2 linked regions of the Persicimonas caeni genome follow. The protein of the gene in region 2 binds, or shares a complex with, the protein of the main gene of each other region. Links are inferred from orthologs where the notes say so. Each region holds a gene or a part of one and is shown on either strand. Other genes may lie near its edges.

What was found. The genes of interacting proteins can lie anywhere in the genome.
Region 1: the proteins of prfA (region 2) and prmC are in contact, whole or in part, in a crystal structure (PDB 2B3T), measured with the Escherichia coli proteins. The link is inferred for Persicimonas caeni from one-to-one orthologs.

Annotation. Positions count from the first base shown.
Region 1 is NZ_CP041186.1:4,894,113-4,901,036, reverse strand. The notes cover bases 1,321-4,319. They hold prmC (peptide chain release factor N(5)-glutamine methyltransferase), read right to left. Parts: upstream 3,272-4,319; coding sequence 2,369-3,271; downstream 1,321-2,368. Other genes in these bases: FIV42_RS18050 (autotransporter domain-containing protein), read right to left, coding at 4,240-4,319; FIV42_RS18055 (alpha/beta hydrolase), read right to left, coding at 3,382-4,236; FIV42_RS18065 (methyltransferase domain-containing protein), read right to left, coding at 1,321-2,051. Outside these bases: FIV42_RS18070 (helix-turn-helix domain-containing protein), read left to right, coding at 1-547; more of FIV42_RS18065, read right to left, coding at 669-1,320; more of FIV42_RS18050, read right to left, coding at 4,320-4,848; FIV42_RS18045 (zinc metallopeptidase), read left to right, coding at 5,089-5,781; FIV42_RS18040 (SDR family NAD(P)-dependent oxidoreductase), read right to left, coding at 5,790-6,509; FIV42_RS18035 (aldo/keto reductase), read left to right, coding at 6,586-6,924. UniProt on the Escherichia coli protein: Methylates the class 1 translation termination release factors RF1/PrfA and RF2/PrfB on the glutamine residue of the universally conserved GGQ motif, i.e. on 'Gln-235' in RF1 and on 'Gln-252' in RF2.
Region 2 is NZ_CP041186.1:3,542,044-3,548,805, reverse strand. The notes cover bases 3,926-6,762. They hold prfA (peptide chain release factor 1), read right to left. Parts: upstream 5,961-6,762; coding sequence 4,890-5,960; downstream 3,926-4,889. Other genes in these bases: rho (transcription termination factor Rho), read right to left, coding at 6,212-6,762; FIV42_RS13175 (right-handed parallel beta-helix repeat-containing protein), read left to right, coding at 3,926-4,736. In the rest of the region: FIV42_RS13190 (hypothetical protein), read left to right, coding at 1-310; FIV42_RS13185 (sigma-70 family RNA polymerase sigma factor), read right to left, coding at 455-1,252; FIV42_RS13180 (Rieske (2Fe-2S) protein), read right to left, coding at 1,879-2,244; more of FIV42_RS13175, read left to right, coding at 2,445-3,925. UniProt on the Escherichia coli protein: Peptide chain release factor 1 directs the termination of translation in response to the peptide chain termination codons UAG and UAA.

The sequences.
Region 1 (6,924 bases), 1.4 Mb from region 2 along the record:
CAAAGAAGTCTATACTACATTCGAAGCAGCCAAGATCTGCAACGCGAACATCACGTCGATCAAGAACTGGATCGACAAGGGGGAGCTTCGCGCGTTTCGTACACCCGGTGGCCACTACCGCATCGAGCGCAAGGTGCTCGATGATTTTCTGAATCGCCACTGCATGCCCAACCCGTTCGCCGAGCGTGAGCGCAAGCGGGTCTTCTTGGTGCACAGCAACCCGGAGCGGATCGACGAGCTGGCCCTGCAGTTTGGCCAGCAGCACGATTACGACTCCAGCGACAACGCCCAGCAGGCACTGCTGACCATCGGTCAGTGGCAGCCCGACGTGGCGATCGTCGACGACCGGCTCGACGGCATCGATCTGTCGGGGCTTTGCACGACCATTCGCGAGAACCGCGAGCTGCGCCCGGTGTGCATCATCGCGCTGCACGACCGCGACGAAGAGTATTCGGCCAAGCTGCGCGAGGCTGGGTGCGACCACGTCATTTCGCCGGTCTCCGACGAAGGCGGACTGCACGAAGCCATTCGCCGCGCGTTGCTGTAGAGCCTCGAAAACCACCCCACCCAAAAAAGACGACCCCTTAAACCTGTCATGCTTCCGAGGCATGAAAGGTCCAAGGGGCCGTGTTTTGAAACGCCCTGCAACTGGTTGTTGGGCTAATTGCTCAGGTACGCCGCGTTTTGACCGTGATGGCATCGCCGGCGACGCTGTCCTCGACGACCTCGAAGCCTGCGCGACGAAGGCGCTGGTGCAGTTCGTCGCGGCTGAACCAGTGGAACTGGGTGGGCAGCTCGGCGGCACGCTTGACCAGCCGACGCATCATGCCGTCACCCAGGATGAAGGTGCCGATGACGCAGATGCCGCCCGGCTCGAGGATGCGCGCGAAGTTGCGCAGCGCTTCGTCGATATTCTTCATCATATGAAGCGCTCCGGCGCAGTGCAGCCTGTTGTAGGCGGCACGGCGAGCGGGGATGCGCGTGGCGTCGCCACGGATCAAGAAGACCTGCTCGTCGAGGCCGTCGCGGCGAAGGTAAGTGCGCGCGGTCTCCAGCATCGGCCACGACAGGTCCATGCCCACCACCAGGCTGTCGTCGCCGGCGCCCTGCTCGTTGAGTTGCTGGGCGAAGTAACGGGTGAAGTTGCCGGTGCCCGCGGCCACGTCCAGAAGACGGGTGTTATCGTCCAGCTCGAGCATCTCCGAGCTGAGCGCGTATTCCTCGCTGAGGCTGCGGTCGCTGACCACGCCGGTCAGCTTGGGACGCATGACGTCTTCGTAGAAGCGCGCGTAGAAGCGCGACTCCATGATGCGCTGGGTGACGCTTCGGCCGCTGGGCTTGGGCGGGGCCAAGTCGGCCACGCCGTTGTGGAAGTTGTACTCGCGCCGGCAGGCGGTGCAGGTCAGCGTGGTCGCACCACGGTCGAACTCGTCGTGGCCACACGCCGGGCAGCGCAGCGTGGCGATGAACTGCTCGACGCGATCTTCGGTGCGCGCGGCCGGCTTGGCCGGAGCGCGTTTGCGGGCGGTCTCCGGCGTCGGAGGCACTTCCTCGGTGACGGTCTCTTTGGCTTTCTTCTCGACCTTCTCTTTGACCTCTTTGGCCTTTTTCTCGGCCTTCTTCTTGGTCTCGACCGCCTTCGCCTTGGCTTCTTCCTTTGCCTTGGCCTCTTTGGCCTTGGCTTCCTTTTTGGCCTCGGCCTCCTTCTCGGCCGCTTTGGCCTTGGCTTCCTTTGCCTTGGCCTCTTGCTTCTCTTTGGCCTTCTTCTCTTTGGCCTTCTTCTGGGCTTCTTTGGCCTTCTTGGCCGGCTCTTCGGCGACCTCGGCCGGCCCGGTGGCCTTCAACGCCTCACCGGCGGCCTTGTGGATCTTTTTCGAGAGCGCAGCGCCCACTCCGGAGACCTTCTCGAGCTTGCCATTCTTGGACGCCTCATAGAGCTCCTCGATGGAGCCGATGCCGAGCTCTTTGACGAAAGCTTCCGCCTTCGCCGGCCCCACATACTTCACCTGGGAGAGTTCCTCGATGGTTTGCTTGCTTGCTTTCTTGGCCATCGCACTTGCCTCTTCTAAAGATCGTTGAGCAACATCAAAATATATGGATTGGCGGCGACAAAATCGCCTCATTCGCCGAAAATTTCGAGCCCGGACGTGCTAATTAGCGGATATGACGCACTGTGTCAAACCGCCGCGCCCGCGATCCAGAGGCGGCGAGGAGGTCCATACGCACCGGTGCGACAATCTCGACACGCCCCCATAAAAGTCACGTTTTGCTCGAAAGCAGATGGAACCGCAAAGGTCGCGAAGGACGCAAAGGACGGCAAAGAAAGCTCTTGTTGACGTCCTTTACGGTGAACCACGCGTTCTGCCGTCTACGGCTTGCGGGCACGGGCGATGCGGTCGTGGCCCGAGTAGTCCTTGCGGATGTGTACGTCGACGAAGCCGGCCTCTTCGAGCAGCTCGCGCATAGCGTCGCCTTGCCGCCAGCCGTGCTCGCACACAAAGTGCCCGCCCGACGCGAGCGCGTCGAAAGCCTGAGGGATGAGCCGACGGATGACGTCGAGGCCGTCGGGGCCGGCAAAGAGAGCGCCGTCGGGCTCGTAGTCCTTGACGTCGACCATGACCTCGTCGCGCTCGTCTTCGGCCACATAAGGGGGGTTGCTCACCACGATGTCGACGGGAAGCACCTCCGGCGCGACACCCGACAGTAGGTCGCCGTGGGCGAAGTCAACGCGCTCGTCGAGTTCGAGCTTCTCGGCGTTTTGACGGGCGAGCGCCAAGGCATCCTCGGAGACATCGGTGGCGATGACGCGCAGATTCGGCCGCTCTTTGGCCATGACCAACGCGATGGCGCCGGTGCCGGTGCCCACGTCCACCAGCGTAGCCTCGTCCTCCTTCCCGACAAGTTCGAGCGCCTCCTCGATGAGGACCTCGGTCTCCGGGCGCGGGATGAGCGCGCGCTTGTCGACGTCGAGCTCGATGTCCCAGAACCCCTTGGTGCCCAACAAATACGCCACCGGCTCTCCGCTCACCCGACGCTTGATGAGCGCGCGGTAGCTCGCCAGCTCGTCGGAGCCCATCGGCCGGTCGAAATGGGTGTAGAGCTTGACCCGGTCGAAACCGAGGACGTGGGCGAGCAGCAACTCGGCATCGAGCCTGGGGCTGTCGGAGGCGTCCTTCGTCTCGAAAAAGTGGGTGGTCCACCGCAGGATCTTGAGCAGCGTCCACGGAGGACCGAGTTCTTCGGGAGGCGTGGTGGCTGGGTCTTGGGGCATGGGTCGTGAGGTCTTGGGTCGTGTTTTCGTTGCGAGGGTATGTCTCCAGACCTAGAAGGTCTGCCTCCAAAGGTCGAACTTGCTTCGGAGGCAGGGCATCTTGCCCTGACTTACTTCGCGAAAATGCCCGCGCGCACGAACAGCTTGCGCACGGCGCGCCAGAAGGCCACTTGATCGGTCATCAGGTGGTGGCCGCCAGCGTGGGGCAGAAAATCGGCGTCTTTGGCCGCTTTGGCAAGTCTCTTTCCGTGCTCGAACGGAATGACCTCGTCGCGCTCACCGTGGACGACGAGCACGGGAATGTCGAGGGACTCGACCACCGAGAGCGTCTCGAAGGGGTCGGTGATCAGGAACTCGGGCACCGGCACGCCGCGCGCCATGTCGGCGATGCGGGTAAACGTCGATTGCAGGATGAACGCCGCCGGCTTGCGCTTTCTCGCCAGCGAGGCGAGGACGCCGCCGCCCAGGGAGAAGCCGTGGTAGACGATGCGCTCCCCGTCGACCTCGGGCCGTGAGGCCAGGCGGTCGTAAAAGCGCACGAAGTCGCGAGTGATATGCTTCTGAGTGGGTGTGCCGTCGGAGCGTCCGTAGCCGCGATACTCGGGCAAGAGCACGCTCACGCCCGCCTGGCGGTACCTGCCGGCGGTGCCCACTTCCCAGCCGTCTATGAGCTCGCCGTTTCCGTGGGCAATGATGACCGCCGGGCCAGGTTTGTCGACGCTGACGCCCTTGCCGGGGAAGAACCAGGCCTCGACCTTGCCCTCTTCGTTCTGTAGCCAAATCTGCTCCCCGCCGGCCTCGGCCAGCCCTGTAGGCTTGCCGGCGGGCAGATCCGTCCCCGGAAAGATCATCTTTCGCTGCAATAAGGCGAGGAGTCCGGCGTAGATCACGTAAGCTACCACCACGAGGCGAAGGGCGCGCCACGTGTAGTGGCGCCAGGTGTGCGATGCGTCAGCGTCCGGCATGTTTTAGAACGACCAACCGATATTCAGGTTGAGCAGGGGGCCCCAGTCACTGCTCTCATCCGTGACGGAGTCGCCGGACGACTCGTTCTTGGCCTCGGCACCGATGCCGACGCGTTGGTAACCGAGCTGTCCGTCGAAGGTAAAGCCCAAGTCGGTGGCGATCTTATAGCCGATAAACGGACCGACCGCGACGCCTTCCCCAGTACCGCTGACCGTGCCGCTGGACGTCTCGATGTCGTTGCTGACGTTGACGTAGAGCACCTCGCCGCCGACCTGCAGGCCATGGTCGAAGTCACCCAGCGCGTAGTAGCGGAACTGGCCGCCGACTTCCCACACATCGTAGGTCTGCTCGCCGAGCACCCCGTCATTCTGAGTGAGCGAGCCGTAACCGCCGATGATGGCCGCGCCCCAGTTATCATCGGCCTTGAATTCGCCGGTGAGTTCGACGATGGGAAAGAGCAGATGCACCGGCGAAAACGTCACCGACATCAGCCGGGTCTGCTTTTTGGCCGAGGCCGTCGAGCCGACACCGTCGGCGAACGCCGAACCGGCGCTCAATAGCACGGCGAGCACCACGAGCACCGAGAGGATCAACTTTCTTTTCGCGAGCATGAAACGCCTCCAAAATGATCTATCTGGAAAAGACACTGTACGGGTTTAGCCAATTCAACGTCGCAGAGCAACTTTCTCACGGTTGCTAAGCAGACGTCGCGGAGGCGCGTTTCATTCAAATGGTGCGGAATTTTTTGCGAGGGCGTTTTTGTCTCACTAGGTGTCGACGGGTTGGAATGAGAAATTTCGGACGGATGTTTTTAGAGCGTCAACCTTTGGGTCTCATGCGGAGGTAAGACCATGTTTTTCGACCCACTGTATCTGATCATCATCGGCGTCGGGTTCGCGTTGAGCCTGGGCGCCCAGTTCTGGGTAAAGAATCGCGTCAACAAGTGGGCCGAGGTGGCCATCGGCCGCGGCATGACGGGTCGTGATGTGGCCCGCGCCATTTTGCAGGCCGAGGGCATCACCAACGTCGACATCGAGCAGGCCCACGGCTTCTTGTCGGATCACTACGACCCGAGCTCGCGCACGCTGCGACTGAGCTCGGACATCTTCAACGGCCGTTCGGTCACCGCCGCCGGCATCGCCGCCCACGAGGTCGGCCACGCCATCCAGCACAAGGAGGGCTACATGCCGATGACCATTCGCCAGAAGATGGTGCCGGTGGCCAATATCGGCACCAACCTTGGCGTCTGGATCATGATCATCGGCCTCGTCATCGGGCTGGCGGGCCTGGCGAAGATCGGCGTGTTTCTGTTCGCCGGATTCGTCGCCTTCACCCTGGTGACCCTGCCCGTCGAGTTCGACGCCTCCTCGCGCGCCAAGCGCGCCCTGGCCAACTACAACATCGTCGACTCGCGCGAGCTCGACGGCGTCAGCCAGGTGCTCACCGCCGCCGCAGCCACCTACGTGGCAGCCGCCGTGGCGGCAATCCTGCAGCTCCTGTACTGGTTGTTCCGGCTGGGAGTGCTCGGCGGGAGTCGCGACTAAGCCACTCCCTACCATTCTTCACCAAACGGCCTCAGATCCAACTGAAAGGTCCACGCCGAGCGCGGCTGGTGCGCCACCGCGCACACCGCCTCGGCGATGTCGTCAGGCTTCAGAAAGAACTCGTCGGGCTTGTCCGACATCATCTCGCGGGTGCGCGGGCTGTCGATGACGCCGTCGACCACGTAGTAGAAGACGTGGATATTTTTGGGGCCGAGCTCGCGGGCCATCGACTCGGCGAGCATACGCTGGGCGCCCTTGGCCTGGGCGAAGGCGGTCGTAAAGGGCTTTCCGCGCATGGCCGCAGTCGCTCCGGTGACCCCTATGGTGCCGCCGCCGTTGTCGAGCATCTTAGGCACGACCTTTTGGGCGCAGTGAAATAGCCCCAGCGTGTTGACTTTCCAACTCATCTGGAGGTCGTCGGCCTCGACCTCCATGAGCTTGCCCCACACGCCGGTGCCGGCGTTGTAGAGCAAGGTGTCGACCTCGCCGAGCTCTTCGGCGACCCGGTCGAACGCCCCGTCGACGCTGGCCTCGTCTGTCGCATCGCAGCCGAAGACCTCGACGCCGTCGATATCGCCCACCAACTCTTCGAGCTCATCCTCGTGGCGCGCCATCGCGGCCACCCGGTAGCCCTCCTGGGCAAACCGGCGCACCAACGACTCACCGTTTCCCGGCCCCACGCCGACCACCGCACATACCTTGCCCTCGTTCCGTTGACCCTCGCTCATCAGCATCTCCTTGTCTGAGTCCGTTTCGCTCTTAATCTCTCGTCGCATGTTTTAGTGACACAAACATAACGTGGAGATGAAAATGGCAAACGATACATTCGATATCGGCGGCGACATGACGGTGCATCGGCTCGGCTTCGGAGCCATGCGTATCACCGGCGAGGGCATCTGGGGCTGGCCCGACGACCGCGAGCAGGCCAAGAAGTTGCTCGAGCGCGTCGTCGAGCTGGGCATCGACTTTATCGACACGGCCGATTCCTACGGCCCCGAGGTCAGCGAATATCTGTTGTGCGAGGCGCTCAAGCCTTACGAGAACGTCCACATCGCCACCAAGGGCGGGCTGACTCGCCTCGGGCCGCGCGAGTGGCCGCGTGACGGGCGCCCCGAGCATCTCGAGCGCGCCATCAACAACTCG
Region 2 (6,762 bases):
GCCCTTACATACTTCCTCGAAGCTGGGTCTCTATAATTCGGTGGTCCCCTTTTTCTCGGGGATTGTGTTGACGATCATGGCTTGCGTTGCGTTGCTATTGGCGCGGCGAGTGGCGAGGGCCGAGCACTTTCTTTGGGGGGCGGCTGTCGTCCTTGCCATTCCGATCGTATCGGTCGTTGTCGTAAGTACGATTTGGGCGGGTGGCTGGGGTCTTCTTCAATCCGGTTACGGGGTCAGTTTTCTTCCCTTCGCCATCTTAGCCGCTCAGCAGCGTTTGAGCGCATCCCGCGCCTCTCTTACCCACGACTAACACCCTCCTCCGCTGTCAACGGATGAGTTGTATGGATAGCTTGGGGCAGCAGGATGACGGCATTGCCGATTTGTGACGCTGCCCGGGGTGGCGAAGGCCTCCCCGGGGCATCGTTGCTGACCTGCAATGCCACCGTTTTCCCAGCTACTCCCGAATCATATACAGCTCCCACGGGTCCCCATCCTCGAACATGATGCGGCGGACCTTTTGGACGGCGCGGGCGTTGATGCGGCTGACCCAGGACTTCGAGATGCCGAGCTTCTCGGCGATCTCGGTCATCGAGTAGTCTTCGATGTAGTAGGCGACGAGCACGTCGCGCTCGTTGTCGGAGAGTCGCTCGATGGCGGCCTGCAGGGCGGCGATGAGCTCGCGGCGTTCGACGTAGTTGCCCTGGGTGGCGGCTTCGCTGCGTGAGAGCTGCTCGAGCTTGGTGTTTTGGAGCAGGCAGATTGTGACGCAGTCGCCGACCATGCCGTCGAGGTATTTGATGCACGAGGCGAGCGACTTGGTTTGGGGGAGTTTGGCCTGGGCGAGCAGGTTCGACTCCATGTAGTCGTTGAGCTGGATGGCGTCCTGCAGTTGGATGGCGGTGCCGCGCATGCCCCAGCCGGTGGCGCGCAAGCCGTCGTACATCGCGCCGCGGATGCGGTAGAAGGCGAAGCTGGCGAAGGAGACCTCCATCGCCGGGTCGAAGCGCTGGTGGGCTTCGAGCAGGCCCTGGTAGCCCCAGGCGATGAGGTCTTCGAGATCGACCGGGCAGTCGAGCTGTTGGATGAGCTCCTGGCCGGTGTTCTTGACCAGCCCGGCGTACGATTCGACCAGCTCTTCGGGCGTCATCTGGGTGATGCGCTCCGGGGGGAGGTCGTCGGCCGATGCCTCGTTGGCGGGTGGCTGGTTTTCGGGCCCTTGGGGCCCTCGGGGTGTGTCGTCGCGCGTAGTCATGCCCCCTCCTCATGTTTACAGAGAACATTGCGGGGCACTGCTACTGCCGTACTACCGCCCCAGCGGTTACGGTGCGCTCGGGCCGACGGGGCGCGTCGGCTGTTACGCAAAAGCTGCAACAATTTTTGACAAGTTATGTATAACCTAGCAGGCCGATTTGATGTGATCAACGGGAAATCGGCTTTGGCTGCGGTGTATGCGACGTTTGTGGTCATTGGCGTCCTCGCTGTGTCGATGTGGGATGATGTAGTACATCCCTCATTACGGTTTTCGGCGAGGAGGCGGGTTTTGTTGCGTGTTTTCTTGGGGGTTTAGGGGTTTGGGGGTCTGGGGGTTTCGGTTAAAGGGTTGATATGGCGAGGGTTTTGGGTGGGGTGGAAATTTGTGGGAGGTTGGTGGTTTTCTGTTGCGATCTTCTTGAAGGACGTAGCTTTTTGGGGACCCCCATCCGACTCGCGCTGTACGGCGCGCGAGCCACCTTCCCCCCGGGGAAGGGTTGCCTTAGCTCATTTGAAGTACGTGGCTTTTCGCAGTGGCATCCCTTCCCCCGTGGGGAAGGTGCCGAGTGCGCGGTTTAGCACGAGGCGGATGGGGGGCGTCTGCAAGCTACGTATTGCTTCTCGTACCTAAAACGACAACGTCCGGCCGCGCCGGATCGTCGCCGTGTTGCCGTCGTCGCTCACCTCGACCTGCAGTGCCTCGAGGCGATCGCCCTCGCAGGGGCCCATGATGCATTCGCCGTTGGCAGGGTCGAACCGGGCGCCGTGCATCTTGCACAACAGGGCGCTTTTGTTGGCGTCGAAGAACTCGCCGGTGTCGGCGTCGAGGGGCATCGACCAGTGGGGGCACAGGTTGCGGAAGGCGCGGAGTTCGCCGGCCCAGCGCAGCAGGAGGCCTTTGGCGGGGCGGCCGAAGGCGTCGGTGTAGTCGAAGCTTTGGGCGTCGCCGTTTTGGGTGAGAGCGGAGACGTTGATAGTGGCGATTTGGCGCATGGCTGAACTTCGGTTGATGGCATTGCTGGTTAGGAACGATGCCCCCGGGGGGCCTTCCCCCGTGCGAGGCAACGGGGGCCTATGTGGTCGGAGTCACGACCATGATCGGTTTTTGATAGGATCCCTAAAGATCTTCCCAAACACCATAGAACACGATACTCATAGGGTACAGCGTTGCTGTGCGATATGAGGGGATCTCAATGAATTCAATCAATTGGCGGTCGGTGGGCCACTTCGCGATCGTAGTCGCGTTTTTGGCGGGGAGTTACGCGTTGTATCCGTGGGCGGAGTGCTCGATTTCGAGCGCGCAGAGCGGAGATCTGCCTGCGCCCGTCCAGAACGACGGCAGTGCGTTGACGCTGGCTCAGGAGGCGCGCAATCGCAAGATGCCGACGGCGTCGACCGGGTTTTTCGACCGACTCGGCGCCGCCGAGCCGGTGTGTCGGCAGCGGCATCCGCTCGGGGAGCGAAAGGCGGGGTGGGGCGTGAGCGTGGCGGCGCTGCTGCTGATGCTGATCAGCCGCGCGATTGCCAAGCGCAACGAGAGCCGCCCAATCGTGCCGCGCGGCGACGCGCCGGTAGGCCAGCACACCGGCGACCGGCGCAGCATGGAGACCTCGAGTCGTGCGGGGGGTGGTCGTGGAGGCGTCCCGGAAGCGATCACGATCAGCCAAGAACTCGAAATCGACCTGCCCGGCGAGGAGGGGCCTGAAGAAGACCTGGACGCGCTCATCAACTACCTCGAGGAGGAGGAGGAGGACGTGCGCCAGGAGGCCGAGAAGGCGCGGCCGCGCGGCCGCGGGGCGGGGGCCGATATCGACGGGTTTTATTGCCCGCCGGGCCTCGAGGACGCTCCCGTCCTGTACGTCGACCCGTCGAATCTGGCGGCGAGTGATGCCATGGACGACCTGGATTCGCGGGTGGGCAATCCCGAGCGGCCCTTCGAGACCATCCAGGCCGCGCTCGACCGTGCCAGCAAGCTGTTCACCACGACGCGCGGGCCGGTGCAGGTGCGAGTATCGCCGGGGGTGTACCAGGAGCGGCTCTTCGTGCCCACGCACGTCTCGCTGGTCAACCACCGCCTGCCGGCCGAGGGGAGCATTCGCCAGCATCTGGACTGGCTGGTCGCCCAGCAGGAGGTGGGCCACCCCGACCGCGTCACGCTGTTGCCTCCGGCCGACGCCGAGTTCGCGATCAAGTTCGAGCACGGCCAACGCCAGGGGATCTTTGGCTGCCATGTGGTCGGCCGCGAGGGCGTACGCCAACAGGGCTTGGTCGCCGAGCACTGTACCGGGCTGGCCGTGGTCCACTGCGCGATCGAGGACTTCACGCAAGGTGGGATGCACTTTGTCGACTGTGGCGGCGGCACCAAACAGACCGCCGCGCAGGTGGTCGGCTGCCGATTTCGCCATAACAAGGCGGTGCGTGGAGGGGCGGTGTTTGTGCGAGGTGGCACGCTGCGTATCGAGAAGACGCGCTTCGAGGACAACACGTCGACACTCGGCGGGGCGATCTTCGTGGTCGACGCCTCCGGGCCCCTGCAACTCGACGCGGTCGGGTTTCGGGGCAACGAGGCGACCGCCGAGGACCGGCTGACGGTGCGCCCGGACGTCGTCAAACTCGAGGACTGGCGCCACGGGCCCGGCCAGGGTGGTGCGCTGGCGGCGGTGCGCTCGAAGATCAAGTTCACCGACTGCAAGTTCTTGGAAAACAGGGGCAAGATTTCGGGCGGTGCGTTGGCGTTGCTCGGCGCCCAAGCCGTGTTCGACAGCCGTGACTCGGGCAACTCCTTCAAGAAAAACCAGGCGCGCGTGGGCGGGGCGGTCTTTGTGGCCGGCTGGACGGGCTGTCGAGCGACGCTCAAGGCGAAGGGCTCGAAGTTTTTCGCCAACGAGGCCGGCTCCGACGGCGGCGCGCTTGCGATTATTGGACTGGCCGTCGCGCAGGTGATGGGGGCGAAGTTCGTCGAGAACCAAAGCCTCGCCAACGACGGGGTGGGCGGCGCGGTGGCGAGCCTCAAGGGTGGGCAGTTCATGGCCAAGGAGACGCGGTTTCGGGCCAATGAGACGGCCGGGAGAGGCGGCGCTGCAGGTGCGATCAACGCGAGCCTGGTGCTCAGCGACGGTTGCTATGTCGAGGAGAATGTCGCCCAGGGCGGCGAGGGCGGCGGGTTGTTCTGTCTGTCGGAGTCGAACGCCGAGATGGAGGGGCTGATGAATCGCACTGACTTCAAGCTCCCGTTCGTCTTTACCACACGGGACGTGGCGATTCGGCACAACAAGTCGGCCGGTCAGACGGCCGGGCTACTCGTCGGCAACCAAGAGGACATGCCCACGTTCCCGATCAAGGTGACGATCGAAAAGCCGATGTATGTACGAAATAACAAAGCCGCCGGCGGCTCGGAGCGCACGGGCGACTTGGTCGTTCGGTGGGCGCGTGAGGTGGTGTCGGATAGTGGGGATCGCGCCAAGAAGCAGCTTCTGCTCAATTGAGCGGTGGTTGAGTGGTTCGGTGGTTGAGTGGTTTCTTGGCTGCAGGGCATTCCGGCTCGGAGCGGTTTGGCCTGGAGGTCTCTACGCAGGAAACCCTCGAACGGCCGTGCATCACCAATCAAGAAACCACTTAGCCACCGAACCACTCAACCACTATTCGTCGTTCAGCGCCTTTAACTTCTCGGCCTGAAAATGCTCGTGCACCGGTACGAGCACCTCGTCGACGTCTCCATTCAGTACATCTTCCAAACGCCGCGTCGTGTAGCCGATGCGGTGATCAGTGATACGCGACTGAGGGAAGTTATACGTGCGGATGCGCTCGGAGCGGTCGCCGCTGCCGACCTGCTCGCGGCGCTCGGCGGCGCGTTCTTGGTGCTGGGCCTCGCGCTTTTGCTCGAGCAGGCGAGTCTTGAGGACCTTGAGGGCCTTGGCCTTGTTTTTGTGCTGGCTCTTTTCGTCCTGGCAGGTGACCACCAGGCCGGTGGGCTCGTGGGTGATGCGGATCGCCGAGTCGGTCGTGTTGACCGACTGGCCGCCGGGGCCCGACGAGCGATAGGTGTCGATCTTGAGGTCGTTCATGTCGAGGTCGAGCTCGACGTCTTCGGCCTCGGGCAAGATCGCCACCGTGCACGCGGACGTGTGGATGCGGCCCTGGGTCTCGGTCTCCGGCACGCGCTGGACGCGGTGGGTGCCGCCTTCGTACTTGAGCTTGCTGTAGACGTCGTCGCCCTCGATGAGCGCGACGATCTGGCGGAAGCCGCCGGTGTCGGTCTCGCTCGCCTCGACGATGTCCACCTTCCAGCCCTGGTTGGCCGCGTAGCGGTCGTACATGCGGAAGAGATCTGCGGCGAAGAGCGCCGCCTCGTCGCCGCCGGTGCCTGCGCGGACCTCGATGAGAATATTCTTCTCGTCGAGGGGGTCCTTGGGGATCAAAAGCCGCGTGATCCGCTCTTCGAGCTCCTCGCGCTCGGCGTCGAGGCGGGCGATCTCGGCGCGCGCCATCTCCTTGAGCTCGGGGTCGTCCTCGGAGAGCAGGGACTTGTTGTCCTCGAGCTCCTCTTCGACCGCGCGAAAACGCTTGTAGGCGTCGACGATCTCCTGCAGATGCGCATGCTCTTTGGCGAGCTTCTGATACTGCTGCGGATCGCTGGCGACAGAAGGATCGGCGAGCATGCTGTTGAGCTCGCGGTAGCGGCCTTGGACTTCGTCTAGTTTGGCGAACATGGAGGGGCTTTGGTTGTAGGTGGTAGCCGGTAGTACAGATGCCCCCCGGCGCCTACGCGCCGCCACCCCCGCGCGAGGCGGCGGGGGTGGTCATGGTTGCTCTCTCGAAAGTGGTTCGAACTCGAAGGTCCGAAAACTGACCACTTGTGAAAGGCCGACCATACGCACCCCGCCGCTCCGCGCGGGGTGCCGGGAGCGAAGGCGACCGGGGGCATCGCTGCGCTCCTGCAATGGCAACGCCAATGCAGACCCTAGCCGCTCATGCTGTTAAGGAACTCCTCGTTGGAGTCGGTCTTGCCCATTTTGTCGAGCAGGAACTCCATGGAGTCGACCACGTTGAGCGGGTGCAGGAGCTGGCGCAAGATCCAGACGCGGTTGAGCTGCTGATCGTTCATCAGGAGCTCTTCCTTACGCGTGCCCGACTTGTTGATGTTGAGGCACGGGAAGATGCGCTTTTCCATGAGCTTGCGGTCGAGGTGCAGCTCGCTGTTACCGGTTCCTTTGAACTCCTCGAAGATGACTTCGTCCATGCGGCTGCCGGTGTCGATCAGCGCGGTGGCGATGATCGTGAGGCTGCCGCCCTCTTCGATATTACGCGCGGCGCCGAAGAAGCGCTTGGGCTTGTGCAGCGCGTTGGAGTCGACACCACCGGACAGGATCTTGCCCGACGGGGGAACGACGGTGTTGTAGGCGCGGGCCAGACGGGTGATCGAGTCGAGCAGGATGACGACATCCTTTTTGTGCTCGACGAGGCGCTTGGCCTTCTCGATGACCATCTCGGCGACCTGGACGTGACGCTCGG